One region of the Streptomyces sp. NPDC031274 genome, then DNA from elsewhere that is predicted to be linked to it. Evidence: riboswitches for the same ligand, from Rfam matches in the RefSeq annotation. Region 1 holds a riboswitch; each other region holds the start of a gene.
What was found. A riboswitch is a leader RNA that binds a small molecule or an ion and turns the genes downstream of it on or off. The one in region 1 is predicted to bind cyclic di-AMP.

Region 1 (7,612 bases):
TCCGGACACACTGGCGAACCTTCACTGTCATGGGTCGCACGGCCCTCAGAGGTCACTTTTAGGGGTCCGGGACCCCTGAACATCGGCCAACCGAGCCGATTTCCTTGTGAAGAACTTCACGAACTTTCCCGACAGCCAGTCGCCGACGGGCCTTCCGACCCCTCCACCAGCCTCCACCAGCCGCTCAGACGCTACATGACGCGCTCAGGCGATCGACCGGACGATGCCGTCGAGACGCCCTCCGGACGCGCCGGGACAAGGCCGCGCCGGTCCGGCCGACCCAGGATCACGTCACGTTGCGCTGAACTGTCGTGGACAGCACCGACGCGCTGCGGCACGTCGCCCACTCCACCGCGCACGGTGACACCACCCGCTCGGCAGCACGATCAGCTCGGCGGTTTCGCCATGACCTCGCGGGCCAGAGCGACGAAATCCCCTCGCGCGTCGAGAAAGGATTCGAAAGCCAGATCAATCTCCTGCTGCTCCTCCGACCGCCCCACGAAGAGATGGACCATGCGATAGACCGCGCTCAGCAGGGATGTCGCCGCATCGGCGATCGCGTCAGGCCCGTAGAGCCGGATCCGCACCAACAGCGACTCCCCCCTCAGCGGTACCGGCTCCACCTGAGACGCCAGCCGTTCGAACTCCTCAGCCGCAAGCGACGACGCAGGCTCAGAGGGCAGGTGTTCCAGGGGCTCCATCAACTCCATAAAAGCGAGATACGACTCCCGCCGCTCAGCTCTGACCTGGCGTGCGTGCTCGATCCGCCCTTGATCCTGGGCTTGCCGCCGAGTGGCCGCGTACGTCAGCCAGGCCGCTCCCACCGTCCCCACGACTCCGATGCCCGCCCCGCACAGGGCCGCCACTGCTTGGTCCATTCGGCTCGTCCTGTAACAGCGGCCCCAGCGCCTCCGAAGGAGGTGCTGGGGCCGGATCGCGTCCAAGGCAACTGCGTCACCGCAGATCAGGCCTTGTCTTTCTCTTCCTGGACCTCTTCTGCCACTTTGTAGGCAATGCCGTCGAGGATGTCGTGCTCGCTGACGACGACCTCCCTGGCCCCGGTCCGGTCCATGATCGACAGGAGTACCAGCGCGCCCGCCGCGATGACGTCCACCCGCCCCGGGTGCATCACCGGGATCGCCGCGCGCTCGTCGTGCGTGGAGCGGGTCAGGCGGTCGACGATCTCGGCGACCTGCTCGTAGGAGACACGGGAGTGGTGGATCGCCTCGGAGTCGTACGCGTCGAGGCCGAGCGCGATCGCGGCCACCGTGGTCACCGAACCCGCGAGGCCGACCAGGGTGCGGGCGTCGCCGATCGGTACCGTCCGCTCCGCCAGGTCGAGCGCGGCCTCGATGTCCGCGCGGACCGCGTCGAGTTCGGCGGGCGCGGGCGGGTCCGTGCGGATGTGCCGCTCCGTGAGGCGTACGCAGCCGACGTCGACCGAGCGGGCGGCGCCGACCCCGTCGGCGCCGACGACGAACTCCGTGGAGCCGCCGCCGATGTCCACGACGAGGTAGGGCTTGGCGAGGTGGTCGCTGCCCGTCAGCTCCTTCGTCGCACCCGTGAAGGAGAACTCGGCCTCCTGGTCACCGGTGATGACCTCCGGCTCGACGCCGAGGATGTCCACGACCCCGCGTACGAAGTCGTCGCGGTTCTCGGCGTCGCGGGACGCGGAGGTCGCCACGAAGCGCAGGCGCTCGGCGCCGTGCTCCTTGATGACATCGGCGTACTCGCGGCAGGCCGCGAAGGTGCGGTCGAGTGCCTCGGGGGCGAGGCGGCCCGTCTTGTCGACGCCCTGGCCCAGGCGGACGATCGTCATCCGTCGGTCCAGGTCGACCAGCTCGCCGGTCGCGGGGTCGGCGTCCGCCACCAGGAGGCGGATCGAGTTCGTGCCGCAGTCGATGGCTGCCACGCGGGTCATGCGCGCTCTCCCGCCACGGGCTCGCTCTCCGCCTCGGCGAGGCTCACGCACGCGCCCTTGCGCCACCACTCCGGGAGCATCGCGATCGCCTCGTCGCCCAGGGGGTTCACCCCGGGGCCCGCGGCCAGCGAGTGGCCGACCAGGACGTGCAGGCACTTCACGCGGTCGGGCATGCCGCCCGCGCTCGGGAAGCCCTCCAGGACCTCGATGGCGTCACGGCGCGCGATGTAGTCCTCGTGCGCCGCGCGGTACGCGGCCGCCAGCTCGGGGTCCGTCTTCAGCCGCTCCGACATCTCCTTCATGACGCCGTTGGCCTCAAGGGTGCCGATCGCGGAAGCGGCCCGCGGGCACGTCAGGTAGTACGTCGTCGGGAACGGCGTCCCGTCCGGCAGGCGCGGCGCCGTCTCGACGACGTCCGGCTGCCCGCAGGGGCAGCGGTGGGCGATGGCCCGCAGGCCGCGCGGCGGACGGCCGAGCTGCTGCTTGAAGGCCTCGACGTCGGCGTCGGTGGGCTCGGTGCGCGGGGTGGTCGGCGGGGGCGTTTCCATGCCTGTCTTTCGATCGGTTCGCTACGAGAGGTAGTGGGTGAGGAAGTACGAGAGGTCGTGGCGGGAAAAGTCAGTCGTGTCAGTCGTCGTCGGGGCGGTCGGCCTTGTCGACGCCGTCCCAGACGTTCGAGTACCAGGGCCTGGCGGCCGCCCCCTGGTCGGTGCGCTGCGCCTTCGCCGCCCCGGGGCCGATCACCGTGTAGCCGGTCTCGCCCGGCATCACATAGTGCAGCCGCTCCCGGACACGCTGCTCCGCGTACGCGTCGTCCCGCCAGCGGGCCTTCTCGTCCTTCAGCTTCTCGACGTTCTCGCGGTGCTCGGCCTGCTCGCGGCGCTGATCGGAGATCTCCGCGCGCTGCGACACGTACTGCCTTATCGGGTAGGCGAGCGCGACGACCAGCGAGCAGAGGACGAGCGCGAGGAGCGCGGCGCGTCCCGTGAGCCGGGAGCGGCGCGCCTGACGCTTCGTCTGGGAGCGGTAGACACGCTCCGCGGTCTGCTCGCCGAGCAGCCGCAGCCTGGTCGCGGTGGAGAACCGGTCGCGGTCCTTCACGGCCATGTGTGCCGCCTCCCCGATACGTACGCTGCGCTTCGCTCCGCCTTTGCTCCCTGATTTTTCCCTTGGATGCAAAGCACGTCCCCGCACACGGTACGGGACCGAGTACGGGGACGTACGTAACTACTCAGCGGAGCCGGAGCCCGGCGGGTCCGGCGGAGTCGGCGGGTTCAGCCGACCCCGCCAGTTCAGCCGGTCTGCCGGTTCAGCCCTTGAAGCGGGGGAACGCCGAACGGCCCGCGTAGACCGCGGCGTCGTCCAGGATCTCCTCGATGCGGAGCAGCTGGTTGTACTTGGCGACGCGCTCGGAGCGGGCCGGGGCGCCGGTCTTGATCTGGCCGCAGTTGGTGGCGACGGCCAGGTCGGCGATGGTGACGTCCTCGGTCTCGCCGGAGCGGTGCGACATCATGCACTTGAAGCCGCTGCGCTGGGCCATCTCGACGGCGTCGAGAGTCTCGGTCAGCGAGCCGATCTGGTTGACCTTCACCAGGAGGGCGTTGGCCGACTTCTCCTCGATGCCACGGGCCAGGCGCTCCGGGTTGGTGACGAACAGGTCGTCGCCCACGAGCTGGACCTTCTCGCCGAGCTTCTCGGTGATGACGTTCCAGCCGGCCCAGTCGTCCTCGAACAGCGGGTCCTCGATGGAGACGAGCGGGTACGAGGCGACGAGCTCCTCGTAGTACTCGGTCATCTCGGCGGCCGAGCGGGACTTGCCCTCGAACTCGTACGAGCCGTCCTTGTAGAACTCGGACGCGGCGACGTCGAGCGCGAGCGCGATCTGCTCACCGGGGACGTAACCGGCCTGCTTGATGGCCTCGAGGATGAGGTCGAGCGCGGCGCGGTTGGAGTCCAGGTTCGGGGCGAAGCCGCCCTCGTCGCCCAGGCCGGTGGCGAGGCCCTTGTCCTTCAGGACCTTCTTCAGCGTGTGGTAGACCTCGGTGCCCCAGCGCAGGGCCTCGGAGAACGACTCGGCGCCGATCGGCGCGATCATGAACTCCTGGATGTCGACGTTCGAGTCGGCGTGCGACCCGCCGTTCAGGATGTTCATCATCGGAACGGGCAGCAGGTGCGCGTTCGGGCCGCCGAGGTAGCGGAAGAGCGGCAGGTCGGAGGCCTCCGACGCGGCGTGCGCGACGGCGAGCGAGACGCCGAGGATGGCGTTGGCGCCGAGCGAGCCCTTGTTGTCGGTGGCGTCGAGGTCGAACATCGCCTGGTCGATCAGGCGCTGCTCGGTCGCGTCGTACCCGACGAGCTCCGGGCCGATCTGCTCGATGACGGCGAGGACGGCCTTCTCCACGCCCTTGCCGTGGTAACGGTTGGGGTCACCGTCACGGAGTTCGATGGCCTCGAAAGCACCGGTGGACGCACCGGACGGAACGGCGGCACGACCCGTGCTGCCGTCGTCGAGGCCGACCTCGACCTCAACCGTGGGGTTGCCTCGGGAGTCCAGGATTTCCCGGGCTACGACGACGTCGATGGACGGCACGAGCATCTCCTTCTGGGATGTGACGCGGGTACGCGGGGCGTTGGCCTCGCGGACATGAGCCTAACCGGCTCCCGGGCAAGAGCGAGCCGAGCGACCGCCCGGTGGACAAACCGAGAGCAAAATGTTTCCGAACGGAACAAAGCAGGGAGGGCAACGAAACCCGCCCCGGTGCGTACGGGGGATACGCGCACCGGGGCGGGGAGAGCAGCGCCCGAAGGGGCGCGGGGAACTGCGCGAAGCGAGCACGAAGCGCCCGCGGAGGAAGACAAGCCCCGCAGGCGCCCCGCCAGAACTAGCTGAGGTGCAGCTGCTGACCCGGGAAGATCATGTCGGCGTTGTCGATGATGTCGCCGTTGAGCTTGTACACCTTGTGCCAGCCGCCCTTGACGTCCTTCGCCTCGGCGATCTTGGAGAGGGTGTCACCCTTCTTGACCTTGTACTCCCCGTCACCCTTCTTGACCGTCTTACCGGTCGGGGTCTGGACGGTCTTCTTGGACTCGGTCTTCGGAGCCTCGGTCTTCGGCGCCTCGGCCTTCGGAGCGGCCTGCTGCGGCTGCTCGGTCTGGGCGCTGGGCTCGTTCTTGGGCTGCTCCTGGGTCTGCTGCGGGGCGCTCTCCTGCGCACCGCCACCCTCGTTGGAGGCACCCGAGAGGCCGACGCCGCAGCTCGGCCAGGCGCCCTTGCCCTGGCCCGCGAGGACCTTCTCGCCGATCTCTATCTGCTGGGCCTTGGAGGCCTGGTCGGCGCTGGACGCGTACTTCGTACCGCCGTACGCGGCCCAGGTGGACGACGAGAACTGCAGGCCGCCCGTGTAGCCGTTGCCGGTGTTGATCGACCAGTTGCCGCCGGACTCGCACTGGGCGACGGCGTCCCACTCGGAGTTCGTCGCCGCGGAGGCCGAGCCGGCCGCCATCAGCGGGGCTGCGACCGCGACACCGGTGACGCCCGCGAGCGTGGCGACACGGGTGGCCTTGGACGGGCGGCGGTGCTTGCCCTTGCTGGAAAACAGCATGAGTGATCCCCTCACCGACGCCTGCGAGGTGAGCTGTCGGGTTCGGGCCGATGAAGTTGCCCGGCCGCGCTTCCTTGAGCGCGACTTAACCCCTAGCCGTTCCCGTCCGTTCCTCCGCATCGCTCTCGCGATGCTGAACGGCCGGGCCCGGCGGAAACCTTGGTTCCCCCGCTCCTGCCTACGGCGCTTGCGCGACGACTGTTCCCGAACGGCCGTTGGCAGGACTCGGCGTACCGACCGGCGGGGCCCGCTGTGGCGAGCGGTCACGACCGTAGGCATGGGATCGGTCGATTTCCAAAGACGATCAGGGCTTCTGAGACCCATCTCTCACTTGCACCAATCCAGACATCAGGCGCAAAGCGAGTCGCCAACTTCCCCTACTTTTCGCCCAAATCGAGGCTCTGACCGGGAAGGATGAGGTCGGGGTCGGAGCCGACGGCCTTCTCGTTCTCCGCGTACAGCTCGGTCCACCCGCCCTTCACGTCGAGGTCGTCGGCGATGGCCCAGAGGTTGTCCCCGGAGCGGACCGTGTACGTCCCGTCCGAGCCGTTCCGCTGACGCTCGTCGCCACGGGAGGCGTGCCGACCCGAACCCTCGCGGGAGTCGTCGCCGGGCTGCTTGCCGTCCGCGCTGTCGCCGCGGTGGCGGCCTTCACCCTCGCCGGTGGTGGGGGTGGCGGTCGGCGAAGTCTCATCGCTCTGCCCGGACTTGCCCGAGCCATCGGAATCACCCGACTCGCCCGAATCACCCGACTCGTCGTGATTCTTGTCTCGCGCCTCGTCGCCGGAGCCGGACTTGTCGGTCTTATCGGCCTTATCGGTCTTGCCAGACTCACCGGAAGGCTTCTTGGAGGACTCGCCCGAGGACTTGTCCGAAGACGTGGCACTGTCCGAGGGGTCGGCCGACTCGCTCGGCGACGCGCCCGGCTCATCCGAGTCGTCCGAGTCATCCGAGTCGCCGGGGTCGGCCGACTCCGTCGACTCGTCGGAAGGCGTCGTCGTGATCGGAGCGCCCGGGTCGACGTCGGCGGCGGCGCCGTCCTGAGTGAGCCCGGCGACCGGCGCGCAGCTCGGCCAGGCCTTGGTCCCCTGGTCGTCGAGAACCTTCTCGGCCACGGATATCTGCTGCGAGCGGCTGGCCTGATCGGCGCTCGGCGCGAAGTCGAGGCCGCCGTGGTCCTCCCAGACCCGCTGCGACAACTGGAGCCCGCCGTAGTACCCGTTGTCCGCGTCCGCGCTCCAGGATCCGCCGCTCTCGCACTCCGCGAGCTTGTCCCACGTGGCGGCGTCCGCCGCGCTCGCGCTGGTGGCACCGAGCAGCGGGATGGCGATGGCCGATCCTGCGACTCCTGCCGCGACGATCAGGGCCGGGGCCTGGCGGGGGCGTCGGTGACGACCATTGCCGGAGAGCATGCGGTTGCCTTTCGCGTGACTGGAGCGACGACAGCGGCACGGGATGCCGAGTCGTCGGTGAACGTAGCGGGAGTCGAACGCTTGTCACAAGTCGATGCAGCGGAGATCACGTGAAAGTCACAGTCTTGACGGCATGTCAGCTGGACGGCGTTTCAGATGCCTGATATTTGCTCTGCTGTGCGGGCGCGAACTCCACGGGCAGCGTGCGGAGTCCACGCATGATGAGCCCGCCACGCCATCTCAAATCGTCAGGTTCCGCCGCGAGTCGCAGGTCAGGGAGGCGCCGCAGAAGCGTCGCGAGGGCGGTCCGCCCTTCGAGCCGGGCGAGCGGTGCGCCGAGACAGTAATGAATGCCATGGCCGTAGCCGAGGTGTTGGTTGTCGCGGCGGGAGAGGTCGAGCGTGTCCGGCCGGTCGAAGCGTTCCGGGTCACGGTCGGCGGCGGCGAGGACGACGAGGACGGGGTCGCCGACGGCAATGTCCTCCCCTCCCACGGTCAGCCGCTCGGTGGCGAACCGCCAGGTGGCGAGTTCGACGGGCCCGTCGAAGCGCAGGAGCTCCTCGAGCCCGGTGTCCAGGAGACCGGTGTCGCCGCCCCTGAGGGAGCCCTGGAGCCGCTCGCGCTGTTCGGGGTGGGTGAGGAGGGCATAGGCGCCGTTGCCGATGAGGTTCACGGTC
Region 2 (7,612 bases), on a different contig from region 1:
CAGGACCAGGGCGTCATACCGCTCGAAGAACTCCCTCACCCGGTGGAACAGTTCGCCGTGCAGCACGGTGGCCCGCTCCAGGTCGGTACCGGTGAGCGTTCGCCCCTGCCGTACGTTCCGCACCAGGCTGGGCTTCATCCGGTCGGCCGCGGTCTCCACGAGCTCGCCGAGCGCCAGGTGGAACTGCCAGGCACGGAAGGTCCGGAACACCTCGTCGGCACCGGAGAGGTCAGGGCAGGCCTCCTCGACCGAGCACCCCAGGTCAGCGAAGACCGTGACGGCCGGCGCGAACGCCTCGGTGACCTCGCGGTCGACCGGCACCGCTCCCCCCAGGTCCGGCGACCAGGCGATCCGCAGCCCCCTCAGATCCCGTTCCAGTGATCCGCCGAACGCGCTCCCCGGCATCTCCAGAGCGATCGGCGAGCGCGGGTCGGGCCCGGCGACGACGGACAGCAGCAGGGCCGCGTCGGCCACCGTGCGCGCCATCGGCCCCTGCACGGCCATCGTCGACCACGGGGCGGTGTCCGGCCAGCTCGGCACCCGACCCGGCGAGGGGCGCAGGCCGACCACGTTGCAGAACGACGCGGGGTTGCGCAGAGAGCCGCCCATGTCGCTGCCGTCGGCCAGCGGGTGCATGCCGCACGCGAGCGCCGCCGCCGCTCCCCCGCTGCTGCCGCCCGCCGACCGCCGAAGGTCGTACGGGTTGCGGGTGGCACCGAAGACCGGGTTGAAGGTGTGTGAACCGGCAGCGAACTCGGGCACGTTGGTCTTGCCGACGGTGATCGCCCCGGCGGCGCGGATGCGCTCGACGATCAGCTCGTCGCGGTCCGGGACGTTGTCGGCCAGGAGCGGGGTCCCGTAGGTGGTCCGGATGCCACGGGTGTCGTGCGTGTCCTTGTGTGCGATGGGCAACCCGTGCAGCGGGCCGAGCGGTTCGCCGCGCGCTGCCTGCTCGTCGGCGGCGTACGCCTCGTCGAGCGCGCGCTCCGCCGAGAGGGTCACCACGGCGTTCACGGCGCCGTTGACCTGCTCGATCCGGTCCAGGTGCGCCTGGACGACCTCGCGCGCGGACAGTTCGCGCTCGCGGATCCGGGCGGCGAGTTCGCGGGCGGTGAGGTGGACGAGCTCCCCGGCGTCGGGGACTCGGTGGGCTTCAGGGCTCATACGACGCTTTCGGCTCGGGGCGGCTTTCGGGGCGGTCGGCGGCCGACGTTCGTGGCCGCGTTCTCGGCATGCGCTCTCAGCGAGCGGCTGAAACGCGGTGCGTCTGTTGACTCCGGCGGATCACTCGAACATGCTCCCCATCACGACGTTACGTACGTCCTGTACATTTTTTACAGACACCTTGGGGAGCAGCCACCCCCGCCAGAGGAGAGACGTGCCATGAACCGACCGTTCGCCCGCCATGTCCTGCCCGAGTTCACCGACCGCACCTCCACGGGGCAGCGGACCCTCGATCCCTACTCGAAGCTGCTCGAGGAGCGCATCGTCTTCCTCGGGACGCCGATCGACGACACCTCCGCCAATGACGTGATGGCGCAGTTCATGCACCTCGAATACTTGGCGCCCGACCGCGACATCTCGCTCTACATCAACGCTCCCGGCGGCTCGTTCAGCGCGATGACGGCCATCTACGACACGATCCAGTTCGTCACCTGCGACGTGGAGACGGCCTGCCTGGGCCAGGCCGCGTCGGCGGCGGCCGTCCTGCTTGCCGCGGGCACCCCCGGCAAGCGATGCGCGCTGCCGGGCGCCCGGATCCTCATCCATCAGCCCTCGCTCGCCGAGCCGATCCACGGCCAGGCGACCGACTTGGCGATCCAGGCCGACGAACTCCTGCGCACCCGGGCGCAGCTGGAGAAGCTGCTCGTCCAACACACCGGCCGGAGCCCGGAGCTCGTCGCGGCCGACATCGAGCGCGACAAGATCCTCAGCGCCTCCGAAGCGGTCGAGTACGGCCTGGTGGACCGGATCATCGCGACCCGCACATCGTCCCTGCGCACCCCGGACGCGAGGTGAGCCACCGGTGCTGCCGCCCGAGCTTCCTCAGCTGCCCGCGCTCACCCGCGCCGAGGGCGAGTTGATCGACCGGTACCTCGAAGTGGTCGACCTGGTCGGCCGGATCAATCCCGCCCGCGCCTCGGACACCTACGGCGGGCTGCGCGCCGCACAGGCCCTGGTGAGCAGCGCGACCGCCTTGCGGGACGCCCTGACACTCATGCACCAGCGGGGCGAGAGCGCCGTGCACGCGCCGACGCTGGCCCGAGCGCTCCGTGTGCTGGACGGGGAGCGGCGAGCCGGACGGGTCACTGTGCCGCCCCCGTCGGCATCCTGAGCCTCCGTCACCCCGGCCCTGACGTCCGAACCGTCCGGGGCGGGACTCAAACGAACCAAACGGGCTACCTCGTTCGGCGTAGACGATCGTAGTCATTCGGGCTGTCCGCGGTTGCGTCAGATGTGTACGCGACGGCCGGAATTCCTCGTTCCGGTGCTGGTCGAACGATCGTCGAGGGCCTCACCCCGATCCCGAATCAGACTTTGTCCACCCGAACGGTTCAGGCGTGAGGAGCCTCACAAAACGCCGTTTCGGCTCGGAATTCGCACCCTTGACGGGTCAAGATCCCTTCCGACGACAAGCCCCCGCCACAGCGGCGGGGCGGTCCGGGTGGACGCCGAGTCCTGCCGCCACCCGGATGACCGGTCGACATCGGTGCATCGGCAGGAGTGGAGGACCCAGGCATGACGGGTCGGTCCGGAAGGTCCGGACGCCGACCCTTGGGGTGAAGCCGCACACCGCGGCCGGGCAACTTCGCCAGCCCGAATCCGACAGGTCATCCTTCACAGGCGGCTGACGAAGGGTTGCGCATGACCGCGCTGAATCATGTTCCGTCGCTGCTGACCAGGGCCGGCTCCGTATCGGTCCTCACGCTCGCCGTCGTGGGCGGCACCCTCGTGGGCCCAGGGCTCACGACGGAAGCAGAAGCCGCGACGCACGGAACCAAAGCGCTCAAGATCGCTGCCTCAAAGAAAGGCTCGCCGTACCGCTACGGAGCGAAGGGGCCGCACAGGTTCGACTGCTCGGGCCTGACCCTCTACTCCTTCAAGCGCGCGGGCAAGAAGCTGCCTCGCACCGCCGCACAGCAGTACAACAAGACCCGCCACGTCTCGGCGTCGAAACGCTCCCGCGGCGACCTCGTCTTCTTCCACTCCGGCCGGAACGTCTACCACGTCGGCATCTACGCCGGAAAGGGCAGGATCTGGCACGCCCCGAAGTCCAACACCGTGGTGCGCCTCGAGAAGATCTGGACGAAGAGCGTCTGGTACGGCAGGGTGCGCTGATCACCCGTCACTGAACGTCAGCTGCCGGACGGCGGCGGGAGCCTCACGGCTGCCGCCGCCGCTCGGCCGCCCCCGCCCGGCCCTCTGATCGGCGCGTCCGCCGGGCGTGGACGGCGTCCACGCGGATACTCGTGCGCCATGGCCGAAAACAACAGCGCTCCCCCCGCGGGCGACCCGCCGCCGCGCCACGAGACGAGCTTCGAGCGCGCCGACCGCAACTTCTTTGAGATCCTCCAGGAGCTGCGCGTCACGCAGGCCGGGGTGCAGATCCTCTTCGCGTTCCTGTTGACGCTCGCCTTCACCGAGCGCTTCCCCTCGCTCGACACGGTGCAGCGCGCCACGTACGTCACCACACTGCTGCTCGCCGTCCTGTCCGCCGCCCTGTTCACCGCGCCGGCCGCCCTGCACAGGTCGCTGTTCGGGCAGCACTCCAAGCCGCGGATCGTGCGGGTGTCGTCCCGCCTCGCCGGTATCGGCATGGTGGTCCTGGTGTTCGCGCTCGCCGGTTCCGTGCTCCTGGTCGTGGACGTGGCGGTGGGGCGCACCGGCGGGATCATCGCGAGCGCGGGCACGCTGGTGGTGTGCGCGGGCCTCTGGGGCCTGCTTCCCGCCCTGGTGCGCGGCGCGGGCAAGGGCGACTATGACGACGACACCGACACCGGCGGGCCGGACGGCGTCACGCCATCAGGCCCTCGGTCAGGAGCACCAGGCCCAGGACGCTGAGCGCGACACCTGTACCGCCCTCGATCGAACGGGCCGTACGCGTCCTCCGCAGCCCCGATCGCGCAGGCGACTCCGGCGCGGCGGGAGGTGAGGGCGTTGCGCACCACCACGGCGAAGTCGGCGCCCGGCATGGCGACCATGCCCGCGGCGACTCCGGCGAAGGTGACCGGTTGTGCGTCCACGACCCCAAGGCTGCCGTCGTTCTGCCTTCAGCAGGTATGTGGAATATCCTGGGTCTGCCTTAAGCAGGCGTTTACCCCCACGCCGACGGACGGCACCCCACGGCCGCACGGCCCGTCGGCTCCCGCACGCTCCTGCACCGGGAGACTTCCATGTACGACCCGACGCGGCTCGCCGCACTGGTGGCGGTCTCCGAGGCCGGATCGATCACCCGCGCCGCCGAACGCCTGGGCTACACCGTGCCCGCCCTCTCCCAGCAGCTGGCCAAGCTCGAACGGGAGGCGGGCACCGCGCTCCTGGTCCGGCATCACCGCGGGGCACGCCTCACCGGCGCGGGCGAGCTCCTTCTCGCGCGGGCGCGCCGGGTCCTCGACGAGATGGAGCAGGCCCGCCACGAACTGGCCCGGCTCGCGGGCCTGTCCGGCGGCAGACTGCGCGTGGGGACCTTCACCACCGCCGGGATCCATCTGATGCCGCCCGCGCTCACCGCGTTCCGCCGCGCCCATCCGGACATCGAACTGACGGTCCGGGGCTATGAACCGCCGCTCGGCGTCGCGGCCGTGGCAGCGGGCGAGGTCGACCTGGCCCTCACGCACACCTACGAGCCCGCGGACGCGCTGCCGCTGCCCGCGTCCGTGTCCGCGGAGCAGATCCTGGTCGAGGAGTTGGTCCTGGTGACCTCGCCCGGCCACGCGCTCGTGAGCACCTCGTCACGGCTGCCTCTGAGCGATCTTGCCGGTCAGCCGCTGATCAGCATGGCGCCTTCGCATCCACCCCGGCAGGGCGTGGAGTCCGTACTCGTCCGGGCCGGGGCGACGCCCTCGGTCCTGGTCGAGACTCCCAGTTACGCGCTGGTGTGCGCGCTGGTCAGCGCGGGGCTCGGGGTCGCCGTCGTACCGGAGATGGTGGCGCGGACGGCGGTCACCCCGGTGGGGGTCAGGCCGCTTGAGCCGGGGAACCTGCGCCGTACGATCTCGGTCGTCCACCGCTCCGACGGGTCACACCCCGCGGCGGACACCTTCCGGGCGCTGCTCCGGGGGGCCTTCGGACGCTCGGCGGGGTGAGGGCGAAACGCTCAGCCAGTTGAGCGTGAGGGCGAAGCCGAGGGGGCCGCTGTCGCGTCACCGCGGATCGTCGCGGTCCACGGCAGCGCGATCCAGACCGTCTTGCCGCCCTCGGGGGTGGGCGTGACCGACAGCCTGCCGCCGCACTCCATGGTCAGCCAGCGGATGATCACCAAGCCACGGCCGTTGTCCTGCTGGACCGCGGCGGGCAGCCGCTTGGGGTAGCGGGGATGGCTGTCGGTGACGCCGATGCGCAGTTGTTCCTCCCGGTCGAGCTCCATCTCCACCGTGAAGGTGGGCGACTGGCCCCGGGTGTGCTGGACGGCGTTCGTGGCGAGTTCGGAGACGATGAGCCGGACGGTGTCGGCGGCCTCCGTGTCGTCCGCGAGGCCCCACTCGGTGAGGACGGTCAAGACGTACTTCCGGGCCGCGGAGACCGAGGCAGGATCGCTCGGCAGGGTGACGGATGCTTCCTGAAGGTCTGCCATGGCGACGCTGTCCCTTTCCCACCGGGGCTCGGCTCCGACTCGTCACGGAAGGCACGAGGACAGTCCCGGAATGGTGCTCTGCGCCAGCCTGCCACTCTCGGGGCGCTCACAGGTGGCCATCCACCAAGATGTGCATATATCTGTCGCTCGAAGCGGTGAACTCTGCTACGGAAGACCGTATTTGGGTGAGAGGCCGACGCTTCCTCTACTGTCGCCGGTGAGAGGCCTGAGGAGTCCGGGAAAGAGGCTCCGCCGGGAAGGAGACGGACATGCGGTACGGTCCCGCGGTGCGCCGCCGGAAACTCGGCGCCGAGCTCCGCGCGCTGCGCACGCACGCCGGACTCACCAGCGGCCAGGCAGCGGACCGGGTCGGCTGGCATCAGTCGAAGGTCAGCCGGATCGAGACGGGGCGTAGCGGCGCCAAGGCGGCCGACGTACGCCTGCTGCTCGAGGCGTACGAGGTGAAGGACCCGCACCTGCGCCAGTTACTGGTCGCGCTTGCGGGCCCGGAGGACGACGGCGGGCGCCGCCGCTGGTGGCATGCCTACCGCGAGCTGCTGCCGCCCGCCTACCGCGACTTCATCAGCCTGGAGTCACAGGCCTGCCGGGTCCGCACCCTGGAGACCACCGTCGTGCCGGGGCTGCTGCAGACTCCGGACTACGCGCGCGCGGTGACGCGGGCAGCGCTCGCCGGAAGGCCGGACGAGCAGGTGGACGCGCTGGTCGAGGTGCGTCTGGCCCGTCAGGACGTGCTGCGCGCGGCTCCTCCGCTGCACCTGAGCGTGGTCCTGGACGAGGCGGTGCTCCACAGGCCGGTGGGCGGCAGTCAGGTCCTCGCGGGCCAGTTGAAACGGTTACTGGAAGCCTCACAACTGCCCCACGTGCGGATTCAGGTGCTGCCGTTCACCGCAGGGGAGCACGTCGGCCTCATCGGCTCTTTCGTTATTTTCTCATTTCCGAACATTGCTGATCTGGATGTGGTTGTTCTCGACCACTTGACGAGTAGCCTCTACCTCGAACGGAGAGAGGACCTCCGGGCGTACACGGATGCCTTCAACTCCCTTCGCAGAAAGGCACTTTCACCCGAGGAATCAACGGATCACATCGCCGGGATATGTGACGGCGCGTAAGGGGGCACCATGACTGCACTGCCTCGGCACGTACCTTCAAGCACGTCTCTGCACGACGCACGGTGGCATCGCAGCAGCCGCAGCAACGGCATGAACAACTGCGTGGAAACAGCTCCGCTCGCTTCAGGGCCGAAGCAGGGGCTGCTCGCCGTGCGCGATTCGAAGAACACGGCAGGGCCCGCCCTGCTTTTCTCGCCCGCCACCTGGGAGGCCTTCGTCCACGGCCTCCGGTGACTATCGCGGTGCGGTGCGGCTGATCACCCGGACGGCATCGGCGATCTGTGCGCCGGTGAGATCCGCCCGGGCGGTCAGCCGCAGCCGCGAGATGCCGTCGGGCACCGACGGCGGACGGAAGCAGCCGACGACGAGGCCCGCGCCCCGGCAGTCGGCGGCCCACCGCACGGCCGTTTCCGGCGACGGCGCGCGCACGGAGACGACGGCGGCATCGGGCCGTACCGCCGAGAGGCCCTCCGCCGTGAGGCGTTCATGCAGTTCGGCCGCGACCTCGCGAGCCCGTGCGGCGCGCTCGGGCTCCCCGCGCAGCAGGCGCAGAGCCGCGAGAGCCGCCCCCACGGCGGCCGGGGCGAGTCCCGTGTCGAAGATGAAGGTGCGGGCCGCGTTGACCAGGTGGTCGATGACCTTGGCGGGGCCGAGGACCGCGCCGCCCTGGCTGCCGAAGGACTTCGAC
Region 3 (7,612 bases), on a different contig from region 1:
CGCCCCGACGCGAGCACCCCTCATCAGGACCCGGTGCTCGTGGACTTCGGTCGGCTCATCCGCCACGACACACTGGTCAACCATCCGCCGGAGAATCTCGGCTCGGCCCTGGGTGTCTTGAGCTGGGCCGATGAGGCCCTGGACCTGTTCCGTCGGGTGTTCTCCACCCTCTGATGGAACGTCAAGTTCGTGTCGGGGCGCGCAGTGGCTCTGGGACTTCCGGTAGTGCCGGGTCGAGTCAGCTCTCAGCGTTCTGGGCCAAGGACGACCGGCAGTTCCCGGTGTCCGTTGGAGATGAATGATTCCGCGGGGCGCAGCTCGGATGCGGGGACGGCGAGGGTGAGGCCGGGGAAGCGGGTGAACAGCGCCCGCAGCGCGATCTGGGCTTCCATCCGGGCCAGAGCCGCGCCGAGGCAGACGTGGACGCCGTGGCCGAAGGCGAGATGGGTCTTGTCGGCCCGGGTGAGGTCGAAGGAGCCGGCGCTGGGGCCGTGGAGGCCGGGGTGGCGGCCTGCTGCGGCGTAGGAGGCGAGGATGGCCTCGCCCTGGCGGATCACGAGTCCTGGTGTCAGGGCGATGTCCTGGACGGCAAAACGCATCGGCAGGTGCGCAACGGGTGCCTCGTAGCGCAGCGTCTCCTCGACGACGTCTGCCCAGGCGCTTGTGCCCTCGCGGACCTGGGCGAGCTGTTGAGGATGGGTGAGCAGCGCGACGATGGCCTGGTCCAGGAGGTTGACAGTGGTCTCGTAGCCCGCGCTGATCACCAGGAGGAGCGTGTCGAGGAGTTCTTGTTCACTCAGCGCGGAGCCGTCATCGTCCCGGGTGGCTATGAGCACGGAGGTCATGTCCTGGCCGGGCGTTTCACGTTTGGCCGCGACCAGGTCGGCCAGGATCGCGTACACCTCCTGGGTGTTCGCGGCGGCCTCATCGGGGCTGAGCGTGGTGTCGAAGACGCCGTCGACGGTACGGCGAAAGCCGGGCCGGGAGTGGTCGGGGATCCCCATGAGTTCGCTGATGACCCGGATCGGGAGCGGATGGGCGAACCGCTCGCGCAGGTCGGTGGGTTGCCCGGCGGGAAGGGTGGCGAGTTCCTTGAGCAGCGTGTCGGTCATCTCCTCGATACGCGGCTGCAGGGCGGCGATACGGCGCGAGGTGAAGGCCGGGCTGACCAGGCGCCGCAGCCGCCGGTGGTCGCCGCCGAAGGCGGTGAACATGTTGTCGACGGCCACCCACAGTGCCAGCGGCCAGGTGCCGAGGATCTGGTCGGGGAACATCGGCCAGTGCCGCCGGGGGTCTTTGGAGACCCGCGGGTCGGTGAGGAGCTGTTTGAGCAGGGCCGGGTCGGTCACCGCCCACGCCTCGACGCCCAGGACGTCGACGCGGGTGGCCGGGCCGCGTGAGCGCAGCTCGGCGTCCTCGGCGTGTCGGTCGCTGCCTGCGGCGTCCAGGACAAGGATCTGCGGCTGGTCCATGCGAGAACTCCTCAGGTAGGGGCGACAAGCGGCGCGGTGCGGGCGGGTGGCGGACAAGGAAGCCAGTTCGCGGTGGCGGAGGGCGGGGACAGCCTGCTCCAACCTGCGAAGTACGTCCAGGAGTTGCGCAGTTGCCCGCTGACAGATCAGGCCGCCGACCGGCCGGGCAGTCCGGCGCGGGGACAATCGCACCGGTACGTTGCACCACCAGGCCGCAGCGGATACCGGCCGCTTTCTCGCCGACCGCGACACATTCCGTCGTCTGTTCCGGCAGCGCGGATCCTTCCGGGGACTGGGGACTGGGGACTGGGGACTGGGGACTGGGGACTGGGGACTGGGGGCCGGGGAGCGGTGACCGGGGCCAGCAACGTCCCGTAACCGCGTCCCGCGCAAGCCCGACCCGTGCACTACGCGAGACGAGTACTACTCGCGCCGAGTGCTACTCGAGACAAGTGTTACGCGAGACACGTGCTGACCCTGTTGATCAGGCTGACCTCGCTGATCAGGAGGAGCCGCCCTGACCGGCACTGCCGATCGGGCCGACCTTCACCGGGGAGCCGGCGCCGTCGGTGACGGGCAGCGTGGCGGCGCCGGGCCACGCCAGGGTGAACGACTTCGTCTCGCCGGGCGGGGTCACCACAAGGCTCGTGACCTTCACGCCGGAGCCGCCCGAGTCGTTCATCGGGTAGCTGACGTTGAAGAACGTCGACTTCCCGTCCTGGAGGGTCATCCGGTCGGCCGGCTCGCCGGTGCGCTCGGCGGACAGATCCCCCTCGCTGGTCTTCAGGTCGAGGCCCGCGAACCCGGACAGCACGCAGCCCCGGCCGCTGCTGTTCTTCATCTCCACCGCGACGGAGCCCTCCGTGTCGCCGTCGATGGTGCTGTCCGATGCAGTGATGTCCAGATCGTCGGTACGGCACTTGTCGGCGGCCGTGCCGTCCTCGTCCGAGCCGGTCCCGGCGTCCGTGCCCTGCCCGCCCGAGTTTTTCCCGGCGGAGTCCTCGCCGCCGCCCTGCTCCGAATCGCCCGAGCCCGAACCGCCGTTCTGCTCCGAACCGCCGCCCGACGAAGACGTACTGGATGCGGACGACGGGTCGCCCTGTCCCGTGACGTCGTCGTCGTTGCAGGCCGTGAGCGAGAGACTCGCGGCAACAGCCAGGGCGGCGAAGGTGAGCTTGTGAACGCGCATCGTGTCTTCCTCAGAATCGGATGGGGTGCTGACGGTGCTCGCTACGAGCGAGCACTTCTGACCACCAGGACCCGCCCGGCCGGGCTTCCCGTTCCGATCAATCACCGCCTAATGCATCCCTGTTACACACACCTCCAGGCACCACTCGCACCACGATCGGTCACACCCCGCCTCACAACCGGCCTCTCCCACACCCCTGCCGTGGCCCGCCGCAGGCGCTGTACAGGCGCTGTACGGCAGGGGATTCAGGGGTTCTGTCACGGCGCGCCGCAGAGCGCCGGTGTACGTCACCGGCCGACCGTAAAGGCGGTTCCCGCCACCGTCGAGGCCTGCTCGCGGCTGCCGCCCGGCTGGGACAGACTCGTAACCCGGCGGACCTTGACCCGATCCGGTGTGTCGAGGGTCGTGCGGGGGAGTGGTGCGGCCAGGCAGCACTCCGCCTTGCCGCCCCCCAATGAATCTCGTCCAGAACGGATCTCGTCCAGGCGGGAGCCGTGCGGGATACCTTGGCGGGCGGTCTTCGCAATGCGCAGGGAAATCGTCGAAGACGGCCGCCTTGATCGCGGCGAAGCCGTCGGCCACGCGATGGCCGCGCCCCAGGCAGCGGATCGGCGGTTCTTGGCCGTCGCCGACGGCCCGACCCTGAGCTTCGTCGAGCTGGCCGATTGGCCGAGTGCCTGCGGGACCTGGGGCTCCTGAAGGCGGGGCTGTGACAGTCACCGAACGGTCTAGTAGGGGCCGTTCACGTTGTCGATCGAGCCGTAGCGGTCGGCCGCGTAGTTGCAGGCGGCGGTGATGTTGGCGACGGGGTCGAAGCTGTCCGTGGAGGTGCCGGGCACGTGGTACGCGGCGAAGGTGGGGTCGATGACCTGCAGGAGCCCCTTGGAGGGCGTTCCGGCGACGGCGTTGGAGTCCCAGTTGTTGGTGATCTGAGGGTTGCCGGACGACTCGCGCATGATGTTGCGGTGGATGCCCTCGTAGGTGCCGGGGATGCCGTGCTGGGCCAGTACGTCGAGTGACTCCCTGATCCAGCCGTCGAGGTCGTCGGTGTACGTCTTCTTCGCCGGGGCTGCGGCGGGCTCGGCGGTGAGGGTGTCCGTGCGCTCGGAGCGGTCCGCCCGCTGAGCGGGGGCGTTTTCGCCGAGGGTGAGTTTGAGACCGGGGTGGATCATCTTGGGGTTGTCGCCGAGCGTGCTGCGGTTGTCCGCGTACAGCTTCTTCCAGCCGCCGCTCAGGGAGTGCTCGCGGGCGATCTTGGCGAGGGAGTCACCGGCGGCGACGACGTACGTCGTGGGGGCCGCGGCGGGCTTGGCCGCTGCGCCGGCCGGCGCAGCGGCTGCGGTGGTCGCACCGAGCACCGGGAGGACGAGCACGGCGCCGCCCGTGCCTGCGGCGGCGAGGTTCCGGGTGAGCGGGCTGGACTTGGGGCGGCGGTGCTTTCCCTTTGCAGGCATGACGATTTCCTCTCCGTCGCCTGCGAGGTGAGCTGTCGGGTTCGGACGGGAGATGTCCGGCCGCACTGTGAATGCGACTTCACCCCGGAGCCGTTCCGGAATCCGGATCGGCGGCTTACCTGGGTCCCCCGCTCCTGCCGTGCGTAAGTGAGTGGGATGGGTTTCCGGACAGCGGCAGGATTCGGCGTTCCATCCGGATTGACGGTGACGTTAGGCGAGGAATGCCAGAAGGAACAAGACACGAATTCGCATAGGCAATGCGCGAGGGCTCGCCTCCAGGCGAACAGGGCCGCTCGCACTCATTGATCAAAAACCCCAAATTTCTTAGTGCGCAACGGAAGTGCGCCCAACGGTTCGCAGTTGTTCCCAGCGGCGCCGCGACCGGAAGCGTGACTCAATTCACTGAAGGGAATGCAGCACGAGGGTGCCCCATATGGCTTTATTCGGCATGAATGGCGCGCAAAATAGACATTGGGCCGCGCGTGACCCTGGCGGCACGGGCGCCGGGGCAGGGGGTGTGGTGGCGGTTCACCGCCCTCGCTTTCGCGAAACAGGCACTCTCCCGTACCCGCAACCAGCAGAACTCGCCGGGAAGCGATCCTGCTGGGTCAGGTCCTGCTGTGTGCGCCCCCTGACGCCGATGCCGCAGGGCCCTGGCCGGAGTCTGCCGCTGCCTCGCCCCGCACCCGGCAGGCGAATCCGGCTGCCGGTCCCGGGCCGCTGCGGTCCCTCAGGGGTAGGGGCTTCTTTGTCTCTGTATCCGTGCGGAGACACGGTGTCGGCGGAGCCGGTACTGTCGACGCCCGCAGGATCGACCCTCGGTGGCTTTCCGTCATTTCGCTTCCCCCCCCCCCGCAAAGCGAGGCTGGCTGTGCGCTGGTTGCATGGGGCCAGAATTCCCGCCTGTGTCCGAAGGAGGTAAGGCCCCGATCTCGGTCCGTCCCGCTGGATGTGACGGCATATCAATCCCCTCTCGAGTGTTGTGCATCATGAATTAACGCCGGAGCTGAGAACTCTTTTCAGCTGACGGTCAGATGACCCGAGAGGGTGCCCTGGAGGAAATTCCCGCAACTCCCGCCCAGGGGAGGGAAATCCCGGGGTCCGCCCGGCTTCAGGAGCGGCCCGAGCCTCCTCTCTTAGCATTCTCCGGGGCTCGGGCCGAAGATCGTGACGCGCCCGGCGGAGTCCGGGGCCCGGGGAGGGTGGAGCTGTACTGTGCCGCCGATTTCGATGCGGGCGGAAGGCGCAGCGGATGCGGTGGCTCGGCGAGGTCGCCAGCTTGCAGGAGAGCCTGCGGCACATCGACGACAAGAACAGGAGAGCCTGCGGCACATCGACGACAAGAACAGGAGAGCCTGCGGCACATCGACGACAAGAAACAGCGGGCCGAACGCCTGCGAGCCCAAGCAGGTCGAGGCGAGGACGGCGTCGCTGCCCTGGACTGACCTCTATGCCAGGACTCTGTCGTCTGGTGCGGCGCTAATCGCCGTCCGGCTCAGTCGGCAGGGTGGGCCGGGAGCCCTCGTCGGGCACAACTACCAGGCGTACGGCCATGTGCCGGGAGTCGGGCGGGTGGTCACCGGGCTCCGTCTGGTATTTGCGTAGAAGCGTCTGGTACTCCTCGACGAACGCGGCGACCTGATCCTTCGTCATCCGCAGTCCGGCGCGGTAGATCTGGTTCCAGCCTGCGGAGGAGTCGTACCCGGCGTATGCGCTCACGACCAGGTTCAGGTCATGGGTCATCTTGAGGGCGCCGATCTTCACCGCGGCCTCGCGCTCGTCGGCCGCCAACTCCAGGCCCGGCGGCGTGAAGATGTCCGTCATGAGTGACTTCCACCAGCGTTCCCGGCCGGTGGACCGCTCCTCGATCTCGGCAATCAGCTTGAGGTCGGCGAGTTTGCGCAGGTGGTAGCTGGTGGTGCCGGTGCTTTCACCGAGGGCCTTGGCGACGCTGGTGGAGTTCGCTTCACCGTGCTCGCCGAGGTAGCTCAGGATGTCGCGGCGCACCGGGTTGGACAGTGCCTTGTAGAAGGCTTTGAGGTCCGGGCCGGTGAGCACTCTCTTCTCGGGGCGCTCGACCATGTCGGCCAGCGTACTGCAGAGACTCTCTGCAGCCATCACAGAGACTATTTGCAGAATATCTCTGCAATAGCTACTTTGACTCAGGAGGGTGCCGGCAGGCGCTGGAACGTGCGGGGGTCGAGATGCGAAAGAACTTGGTCGGCAGGCTGTTACTGGCCGCAGGGCTGGCGCTGATGCCATGGCTCGCAGTGCTGTGGACGACATTGCCGGACCCCTATCAGGCGCAGCACTGGCGGGTCGGCTGGGTCGGCTTCGTCGCGTTGGAGATCGCCGGTCTGCTGACGTCAGCGGTGCTGGTTCGGCGTAGTGACCACCGGGCGCCGCTGGCGTCCATCGCGACAGCCGTGTTGTTGCTGGTCGACGCCTGGTTCGACGTCATGACGGCCGGGCACTACGCCCTCATCTCGCTGACGCTGGCCTGCACGCTGGAACTCCTCCTGGCGGCACTGTGCGCTGTCGTCGTGCTGTGGCCGCCGATGGCGGCTTCCGTTCAGGCAACCGCGGTGCAGCGGGTGGCCGTCCATGCCTGAATCACTGGATGCCCAGATGCGGGACGAGATCGACGATCAGGTCGCGGAGGCATTCGACGCTTACCTGGCCGACAGGTTGGCCGAACCGGGGCCACTGCGCGCGTCACTGGCATTGAGGCGCAGCACCAGGCTAGTGCTGGGCACAGTCGGATTGGGCGTACTCGCCACGGCGCTGGCGCCGGACGGAAGCGCCGTCGTCTGCTGGATCTGGGGAGCGATCGCGGTGATAGACCTCGCCTGGCTGCTGACCGCACGCCGCCGTTGACGGTCCGCGGACCAAGTCCTCGCCTGCCAGTCGATCTCGCTTGGTCCATAGGGTTGGGGACTCATGGCGACCGGCTGAACAAGGTGGAGTTGAGAGCGAAGATGTACGTCGCACACGGGCGCTCGCTCCCGTGTGCGAGCTCATCGGCGGATAAGCCGCTTACCCAACGCTGCTGGTTATTGCAGGGAAGCGTCTTCGCCAACAGCGGGCAGGAGGCGTTCTCGGAGGGGCACGCCCACGCCTTCAGTGTGAGCAGGCCCATGCCGACGCGGTGGTCTTCCTGGGCACCTTGACGGAACGCCAGCGTCGCGTACTTACAGGGATACTTGGCTGTTCCGCCGTGAGTCTCGCTGATGCACTGACTGCTGACTCAATCCTTACGCCGAGCGCAGCACGATCCGTATCCGTATCCGGTGCCACTGCGCGCACGAGTGGGTCGAGGGCGAACTGACCCGCTTCCCCGTGATCCGGTCCTCCCCGCCGCTGAGGACCGCCCCAGCTCGGCACGGGCCATCTGATCTGACACGGGCCGTGGATCTGGCCGTCCCCTTCTATCTCCAACTTGTGTTGTTCCTAGAATGGCGAGGTGAAGGACATCGACGCGATCGCGGTGCTGCAGG
Region 4 (7,612 bases), on a different contig from region 1:
GTGTCCGTCCGGGACCGTGGCCCCGGCTTCGATCTGGATTCCGTGCCGGACGATCGCATGGGCGTACGAGAGTCGATCATCGGCCGTATGCAGCGCAACGGCGGCACGGCGCGGCTGCGCGCGGTGCCGGGGGGCGGCACGGAAGTCGAGCTGGAGATGGAGAGGACGGCGACGACATGAGTGAAGCGAGCGAGCCCGTGGGGCCCAGGGGCGGATCAGAAGGTGCGGCCGAGCCGTCCGCGGCCGAACCGACCACGTCGGCCGGGGCGACCGGACCGGCTCAGCCCGCCGGTGCGGCGGCCGATGCGGCCGGTGCCGCCGGTGGCGGTGACCAGGAGGGGCGCCGAGCGCGCGTCGTCCTCGTCGACGACCACCGGATGTTCCGTACGGGCGTCCAGGCGGAGATCGGCAGGACCGCGATCACCGGTGTCGAGGTCGTCGGCGAGGCCGCGGACGTCGACCAGGCGGTCACGGTCATCACGACGACGCGCCCCGAGGTCGTGCTCCTCGACGTGCACCTTCCGGGCGGCGGCGGGGTGGAAGTGCTGCGCCGCTGTGCTCCGTTGATGTCCGATGCCGAGCGTCCTGTGCGGTTCCTCGCGCTCTCCGTCTCGGATGCCGCTGAGGACGTGATCGGCGTCATCCGTGGCGGTGCCCGCGGCTATGTCACCAAGACGATCACCGGCACCGACCTGGTCGACTCCATCTTCCGTGTGCAGGACGGCGACGCGGTCTTCTCGCCGCGCCTGGCCGGTTTCGTCCTCGACGCGTTCGCGTCGACCGACGCGCCGCCGGTCGACGAGGACCTGGACCGCCTCACCCAGCGCGAGCGGGAGGTGCTGCGGCTCATCGCGCGCGGGTACGCGTACAAGGAGATCGCCAAGCAGCTCTTCATCTCGGTGAAGACGGTGGAGTCGCATGTGTCGGCAGTGCTGCGGAAGCTCCAGCTGTCCAACCGGCACGAGCTGACGCGGTGGGCGACGGCGCGGCGGCTGGTCTGACGGTCGGTTCGGCCGCGCTTCGGCGACGGTCCGGCCCTGACTCAGCGGTGCGCGCCGTTCGCGGCGGAGGCGGGGCCCAACTTCCGTATCGCCCAGCGGTAGTGGCCCGCCGCCTTGGTGATGCCGATGAGGCCCGTCAGCCACAGGATGAGCCCCGTGCCCATGCCGAGCACGACGTCGCTGTACGAGTCCCGTCCCGGTTCGGCGTAGGCGGCGGCCGCGAAGGACGCCCACAGGCCGACCGCACAGACGAGGAGGGACGAGAGGAGCCAGCAGAGGCTGAGGCCGGGGGAGCGGAGAGCGGAGTCGGATGCCGGGTGGCTGTCCAGGGCCAGCCAGCTTTCGGTGAGTTCGCGGGCCTTGCGGTCGCTGCGGATACCGACGACGACGCCGATCACCGAGGGAACGAGGGCCCCGAGGCCCAGGACCGCGCAGAGCGGGCCCAGGACGAAGGCCATCGGATCATGGTCCTCGATCATCTCGATCGGCACCGTCAGAAGCGCCCAGCCGATGACGCAGCCGAGCGCGAGCAGCCAGAGCAGCAGGATCCGATGCACGCCCAGGCTGCGCCTGCGCAGCTCTTCGAGCGCCATGCCGCGGTCGTGCAGCAGCGCGTTCCGGTCCGGCCAGGTGCGCAGATAGGCGGGTGGCGGAGGCGGCGGCAGCGTACGGCGGGGCATGACCCTGACAGTACCCGCGGGCCCGCGCGGCACTTCGGGCCACCCGCGTGAGACCCCGGGCCACCCATGAGGACCCGCCCCCACCGAGACCCCTCACGCCACCCGCGCTGCCCCCGCGAACGGCATCTGGCTGATCGGGGCGAGGCGTACCGGTGCGCTCGGGTTCGGGGCGTGGATCATCTGGCCGTTGCCCACGTAGATCCCGACATGGCTGATGCCCTGGTAGAAGAAGACCAGGTCTCCGGGCCGGAGTTGAGAACGCGGGATCCGTTGGCCCTCGTTGATCTGCGCGTACGTCGTGCGCGGCAGGGCGACCCCCGCGGACCGGTAGGCGGCCTGGGTCAGCCCCGAGCAGTCGAAGGCGTTGGGACCGGTGGCGCCCCATACGTAGGGGCTGCCGAGCGCCTTGTAGGCGTACGAGACAGCCGCTGAGGCACGGGAGTTGGAGGCCTTGGCCAAGGCGCCCGGGGAGCCGTCACGGCCCGCGGCGCGGGAGGCCCTGTCGCGGTCACCCGTGAGCTTCGCGCGCTGCTCGGCGGTGAGCTGCGACAGGAGCCGCTTGGCCGCCTCGAGCTTTCCGGTGACGGTCTTCTTGTTCTTCTTCAGCTCCGCCTGACGGGACCTGAGGTCCACGAGTGTGTCGTCGGCCTCGCTGCGCAGCTGGTCGATCTCCCGGAGCTGCTTCCGCACGCCGTTGACGGCCGCGGCCTGGCGGCTGTCCGCCCGGTCGGCGAGCGCGGCACGCTCGAGGTACTGGTCGGGGTCGGAGGAGAGCGCGAGCTGGACGGCCGGGTCGATGCCACCGGTGCGGTACTGCGCCGTGGCGATCGCACCGAGACCCTCGCGCGCCGAGTTGAGCTTCTCCGTCTTGCGGGCCGCTTCGTCGCGCAGCTCGCCCAGGGACTTCTCGGCGCTCTCGGCCTTCTCCTTGGCGCCGTTGTACTTCTCGGTGGCGACCTCGGCCTCGCGGTAGAGCGCGTCGACCTTGGACTTCACCGCGGCCGGGGTGAGCCGTGGATCCGCGTGTCCTGTGCCGTCGAAGGCGATGGCTGTGGCGGCCCCGGCGAGGGCGATGGTGGCGGCGGTACGGGCCGTATGGCCACTGAGCGAGCGCTGTTTGGGCTTGCGGTGCGCTGCCACGAAAAGGGCTCCTTAAGGTTCCGGCGGCGGCCCACACAGGGGGAGCGGACCGCCGCCGGATTCTCGGTGGTGGTGTCCGACTGCCGCCCCTGTTCCGAGCGGCGGTGGGGAGCCGGTCACCTGACGAAGGACGCTAAACCTGACCGTCACGGGTTGGTGACGGATTGTGCGCAACTGGCTGAAGTGTGCCGCCGGTGACCGAATGTGGCTGTGCGGTCCACCGGACCGAGCGCCCTTCCCGTAGGCGTGTGTCCGATGCGGCGCTTGGGGCCCACCTGGCTACGGAGTGGTGATATGGCCCCGGCTAGGCTCCGGCTCATGGACGTTCTCACCCACCTCTTCGTCGGCCTGCACATCATCGGCATCGCCTCCCTCCTGGGTGGCTTCCTCACTCAGATGAAGCAGATGGGCGAGGGCACGGCCCGCTTCAACCCGGCGATGCTGCACGGCGCGCTGACGATGCTGGTCACGGGCGTCGTCCTGGTGGGTCTCAACCAGGCGGACGACAACCCGGTCAACAACCTCAAGATCGGCATCAAGATGGCCGTGCTGATCGTGATCCTCGCGCTGGTCTACGTGAAGCGGGACGAGGAGAAGGTGGACAAGGGGATGTTCGGCGCCGTCGGTCTTCTGACCGTCGCGAACATCTTCATCGCGGTGCTGTGGACCTGATCCCGCCCCCCCACTCACGGAAAACGGCCCTCCACGCGCGCGTGGAGGGCCGTTTTCTCGTGTGACGGTCGTGAGGGTTACGCGGGCCGTACCACGCTGTGGATCGGCATGTAGTAGATCGACTCGGTGCGGACGTTCGCACCCGGCTTCGGGGCGTGGATCATCTTGCCGTTGCCGATGTAGATACCTACGTGGCTGATGTCGTCGTAGAAGAAGACCAGGTCGCCGGGCTTGGCGTCGGCGGTCTTCACGGTCGTGCCGACCTTGACCTGGTCCCAGGTCGTGCGCGGCAGGGAGATCCCCGCGGCCTTCCACGCGTCCTGGGTGAGCCCGGAGCAGTCGTAGGAGTCGGGTCCTGTGGCGCCCCACACGTACGGCTTGCCGATCTGTGCCTCGGCGAAGTCGATGACCTTCGCGGCCTTCGCCGCGTACCCGCTGTCCGTGTTGCCGGAGCCGGAGCCGGAGCCCGAACCCGCGTCCGAACCGGAACCGGAACCGGAACCGGAGCCGGTGTCCGGGGTCTCCTTGTTCTTCTCGCGCTCCTTCGCCGCGGCCTCTTCCGCCGCCTTGCGCTTGGCCTCCGCCTCGGCCTCCTGCTTGCGGGCCAGCTCGGCGGCCTTGCGCTTGGCCGCTTCTTCCTTCTTCTTCTCGATCGCCGCGAGCCGCGCCTTCTCCTCGGCCGTCAGCTTCGAGAGCATCGTGCGCGCCTGGCCCAGCTTCTTCTGGACGGTCCGCTTGCTCGCCTTGAGGTCGTCCCGCGAGTCGCTCAGCGTCTGAAGGCTCTTGGCGGCCTTCGTGCGCTGCTTCGTCGCCGCGGCCTGCTTCGTCTGGTAGTCGTCGACCGCCTTCTTCTGGCGCGCGGTCAGGCGGTCCGACAGATGGTTCTGGTCGAAGTACCCCTGCGGGTCGTCGGCGAGCATCATCGTGGCGGTCTCGGAGACGGCGCCGGTGCGGTACTGCGCCGCGGCGAACGCGCCCAGCTCCTGGCGGGCCTCGTTCAGCTTGTCGGTGCGCTGGGCCACGTCGTCGAGAAGGGTGTCGACCTTCTTGCGCTGCGTGTCCGTGCGCTCCTTGGCCGAGTTGTACTTCTGTGTGGCCACGCCCGCCTGATGGTAGAGGTCGTCGACCTTCTTCTGGACCTCTTCGAGGCTGGGCTTCTGCGGTGCGGACGGTGCCGCCTGCGCGCTCTGTGACAGCAGGGCCACGGAGGTGAGGGCGGCCGTCGTGATGCCGATGGCGGGGGTGACGCGTAGGCCGGCCATGCGGGTCCGCGGCTTGCGGTGCGACGCCAAGGGAGGCGACTCCTTCCGTAGACCGCCTACCGGGTTAGCTGTCGGGTTCGGGCGGGTGGTTCCGGAAGGTTGCCCTACAGTCCCGTACTTCGTACGGGACCGATTCACCCCAAGTTCATCGTGGGTCCCCGGCTCCGAGGAGATCGAACTCGGCGGAGGCCACCCGTTCCCGGCGGGGTTCGCCGGTGGGAGTACGAGCAGCCCACGCAGCACGCTAGCCAACTCGTGTGGCTCGTGTGAAGGTTGATGTTCGATATGCCCGATACATTTTCGTGACTTTACGAAGCTCTTGATGCGGACACGCCATGCGGTGGCGGAGGGTGATCGGGCGTGGGCAGGGCGTAGACGAGTGGACGTTCGTGAGTGGACGTGGCCGGAACCCGGAGCGGGTTGTCAGTGGGGCCGCCTAGACTCGGGAGGCGATGAGCAGCCTCTTTGATGACAGCTTCCTGGCGGACCTCAAGCCCTCGCGGGCTTCGGAGGAAGAGCCCCCGCCGCCGCCCGAGGACAGTGCTCCGGAGTCCGTTCCGGATGATCTGTTCGACGGGAAGTTCGACGCGCCCGCACCCCGGGACGCGCACTACCGCGACGGCGCCCCGCGCCCCGTGCTCGACCCGGCAGCCCTGCTCGACGGTCTTAACGAGAACCAGCGCGCGGCAGTCGTGCACGCGGACACCCCGCTGCTCATCGTCGCGGGCGCGGGCTCCGGCAAGACCCGGGTCCTCACGCACCGCATCGCGTATCTCCTGGCCGAGCGGCACGTGCACCCGGGGCAGATCCTGGCGATCACGTTCACGAACAAGGCCGCGGGCGAGATGAAGGAGCGCGTCGAGCAGCTCGTCGGGCCGCGGGCCAACGCGATGTGGGTGTCGACCTTCCACAGCGCGTGCGTGCGCATACTGCGCCGCGAGTCGAAGACGATCGGTTTCACCTCCTCCTTCTCGATCTACGATGCCGCCGACTCCAAGCGCCTGATGGCCCTGGTCTGCCGTGACCTGGACATCGACCCGAAGAAGTTCCCGCCGAAGTCCTTCAGCGCCAAGATCTCGAACCTGAAGAACGAACTGATCGACGAGGAGACCTTCGCAGGACAGGCCGCCGACGGCTTCGAGAAGACGCTCGCCCAGGCATACGCGATGTACCAGTCGCGGCTGCGCGAGGCGAACGCCCTCGACTTCGACGACCTGATCATGACGACGGTCAACATGTTCCGCGCGTTCCCGGACGTCGCCGAGCACTACCGCCGCCGCTTCCGGCACGTGATGGTCGACGAGTACCAGGACACCAACCACGCCCAGTACGCCCTCGTGCGCGAGCTGGTCGGCCCCTCCGGAGGCGAGGGGGACGACCCCGCCGAGCTGTGCGTCGTGGGTGACGCGGACCAGTCGATCTACGCCTTCCGCGGCGCCACGATCCGCAACATCCTCCAGTTCGAGGAGGACTACCCGAACGCGACGACGATCCTCCTGGAGCAGAACTACCGCTCCTCGCAGACGATCCTCACCGCGGCCAACGCCGTCATCGAACGCAACGAAAGCCGCCGCCCCAAGAACCTGTGGACCAACGCGGGCGCGGGCGCGGGCATCACCGGCTATGTCGCCGACACCGAGCACGACGAGGCGCAGTTCGTCGCCGACGAGATCGACCGGCTCACCGACGCGGGCGACGCGAAGGCGGGCGACGTCGCGATCTTCTACCGGACGAACGCGCAGTCCCGTGTCTTCGAAGAGATCTTCATCCGCGTAGGCCTGCCCTACAAGGTCGTCGGAGGCGTCCGCTTCTACGAGCGCAAGGAGGTCCGGGACGTCCTCGCGTATCTGCGGGTGCTCGCCAACCCGGAGGACTCCGTACCGCTGCGGCGCATTCTCAACGTACCCAAGAGGGGTATCGGCGACCGCGCTGAGGCGATGATCGACGCGCTCTCGCAGCGCGAGAAGATCTCCTTCCCGCAGGCGCTGCAGCGCGTCGACGAGGCGTACGGAATGGCGGCCCGCTCGGCGAACGCCGTCAAGCGTTTCAACGTGCTGATGGAGGAACTGCGGACCATCGTCGAGTCCGGCGCGGGCCCCGCCGTCGTCCTGGAGGCCGTACTCGAACGGACCGGGTATCTCGCCGAGTTGCAGGCCTCGACCGACCCGCAGGACGAGACGCGCATCGAGAACCTCCAGGAACTCGCCGCCGTGGCACTTGAGTTCGAACACGACAGCGGTGGCGGCAGCGAGGACGGCGAAAACGGCGAGGACGGCGAAGGGCAGACCGAAGGGGCGGCCGAGGGCGAGACTGAGGACGGAACCGGCGGTGGAGAGGAAGACGCGGGCGCGGGCACAAGCGTTTCGGGCACGCTCTCCGCGTTCCTCGAGCGGGTCGCGCTCGTCGCCGACTCGGACCAGATTCCCGACGAGGAGGACGACGGCTCCGGAGTCATCACGCTGATGACGCTGCACACGGCCAAGGGCCTCGAATTCCCGGTCGTCTTCCTGACCGGCATGGAGGACGGCGTCTTCCCGCACATGCGCTCCCTCGGCCAGGTCAAGGAGCTGGAGGAGGAGCGCCGCCTCGCGTACGTGGGCATCACGCGCGCGCGGGAACGGCTCTATCTGACGCGGGCCTCGATGCGCAGCGCCTGGGGACAGCCCTCGTACAACCCGCCGTCGCGCTTCCTGGAGGAGATCCCGGAGGTTCACCTGGACTGGAAGCGGAAGGGCTCCGTCGGCGCGCCTGCCTCCTCAGGCCCCGCGGCCGGAATCGCCTCTTCCTTGTCGTCGTCGCGCTCGCGCACCGGGGGAGCGCAGGGCTTCGCCACGCGCCGCGCCTCGGAGAAGCCGGT

Region 2: it holds a riboswitch for cyclic di-AMP, as region 1 does, so the genes downstream of both, ACZ5CR_RS39355 (C40 family peptidase) here and ACZ5CR_RS28165 (transglycosylase family protein) in region 1, are expected to answer to the same signal.
Region 3: it holds a riboswitch for cyclic di-AMP, as region 1 does, so the genes downstream of both, ACZ5CR_RS26340 (transglycosylase SLT domain-containing protein) here and ACZ5CR_RS28165 (transglycosylase family protein) in region 1, are expected to answer to the same signal.
Region 4: it holds a riboswitch for cyclic di-AMP, as region 1 does, so the genes downstream of both, ACZ5CR_RS37170 (C40 family peptidase) here and ACZ5CR_RS28165 (transglycosylase family protein) in region 1, are expected to answer to the same signal.

The regions. Positions count from the first base shown of each region.
Region 1 is NZ_JBVIHP010000019.1:73,383-80,994, reverse strand. Features, by position in the region: gene ACZ5CR_RS28190 (hypothetical protein) at 387-878, opposite strand; gene ACZ5CR_RS28185 (Ppx/GppA phosphatase family protein) at 965-1,921, opposite strand; gene ACZ5CR_RS28180 (DUF501 domain-containing protein) at 1,918-2,469, opposite strand; gene ACZ5CR_RS28175 (FtsB family cell division protein) at 2,549-3,028, opposite strand; gene eno (phosphopyruvate hydratase) at 3,231-4,511, opposite strand; gene ACZ5CR_RS28165 (transglycosylase family protein) at 4,804-5,523, opposite strand; cyclic di-AMP (ydaO/yuaA leader) riboswitch at 5,527-5,719, opposite strand; gene ACZ5CR_RS28160 (transglycosylase family protein) at 5,901-6,935, opposite strand; gene ACZ5CR_RS28155 (cytochrome P450 family protein) at 7,072-7,612, opposite strand, start outside.
Region 2 is NZ_JBVIHP010000036.1:74,987-82,598, reverse strand. Features, by position in the region: gene ACZ5CR_RS39370 (amidase) at 1-1,164, opposite strand, end outside; gene ACZ5CR_RS39365 (ATP-dependent Clp protease proteolytic subunit) at 1,384-2,019, shown strand; gene ACZ5CR_RS39360 (hypothetical protein) at 2,027-2,335, shown strand; cyclic di-AMP (ydaO/yuaA leader) riboswitch at 2,699-2,862, shown strand; gene ACZ5CR_RS39355 (C40 family peptidase) at 2,866-3,339, shown strand; gene ACZ5CR_RS39350 (DUF6328 family protein) at 3,478-4,062, shown strand; partial or broken gene ACZ5CR_RS39345 (LysE family translocator) at 4,110-4,244, opposite strand; gene ACZ5CR_RS39340 (LysR family transcriptional regulator) at 4,395-5,306, shown strand; gene ACZ5CR_RS39335 (ATP-binding protein) at 5,318-5,794, opposite strand; gene ACZ5CR_RS39330 (helix-turn-helix domain-containing protein) at 6,064-6,924, shown strand; gene ACZ5CR_RS39325 (DUF397 domain-containing protein) at 6,934-7,158, shown strand; gene ACZ5CR_RS39320 (8-amino-7-oxononanoate synthase) at 7,159-7,612, opposite strand, start outside.
Region 3 is NZ_JBVIHP010000017.1:146,978-154,589, forward strand. Features, by position in the region: gene ACZ5CR_RS26320 (hypothetical protein) at 1-174, shown strand, start outside; gene ACZ5CR_RS26325 (cytochrome P450 family protein) at 246-1,472, opposite strand; gene ACZ5CR_RS26330 (DUF4232 domain-containing protein) at 1,975-2,661, opposite strand; gene ACZ5CR_RS26335 (hypothetical protein) at 3,187-3,360, shown strand; gene ACZ5CR_RS26340 (transglycosylase SLT domain-containing protein) at 3,390-4,115, opposite strand; cyclic di-AMP (ydaO/yuaA leader) riboswitch at 4,118-4,275, opposite strand; gene ACZ5CR_RS26345 (ArsR/SmtB family transcription factor) at 5,595-6,233, opposite strand; gene ACZ5CR_RS26350 (hypothetical protein) at 6,320-6,727, shown strand; gene ACZ5CR_RS26355 (hypothetical protein) at 6,720-6,992, shown strand; gene ACZ5CR_RS26360 (helix-turn-helix transcriptional regulator) at 7,579-7,612, shown strand, end outside.
Region 4 is NZ_JBVIHP010000032.1:41,737-49,348, reverse strand. Features, by position in the region: gene ACZ5CR_RS37195 (PspC domain-containing protein) at 1-180, shown strand, start outside; gene ACZ5CR_RS37190 (LuxR C-terminal-related transcriptional regulator) at 177-1,001, shown strand; gene ACZ5CR_RS37185 (hypothetical protein) at 1,043-1,681, opposite strand; gene ACZ5CR_RS37180 (C40 family peptidase) at 1,775-2,821, opposite strand; gene ACZ5CR_RS37175 (hypothetical protein) at 3,140-3,493, shown strand; gene ACZ5CR_RS37170 (C40 family peptidase) at 3,571-4,785, opposite strand; cyclic di-AMP (ydaO/yuaA leader) riboswitch at 4,794-4,950, opposite strand; gene ACZ5CR_RS37165 (ATP-dependent DNA helicase) at 5,208-7,612, shown strand, end outside.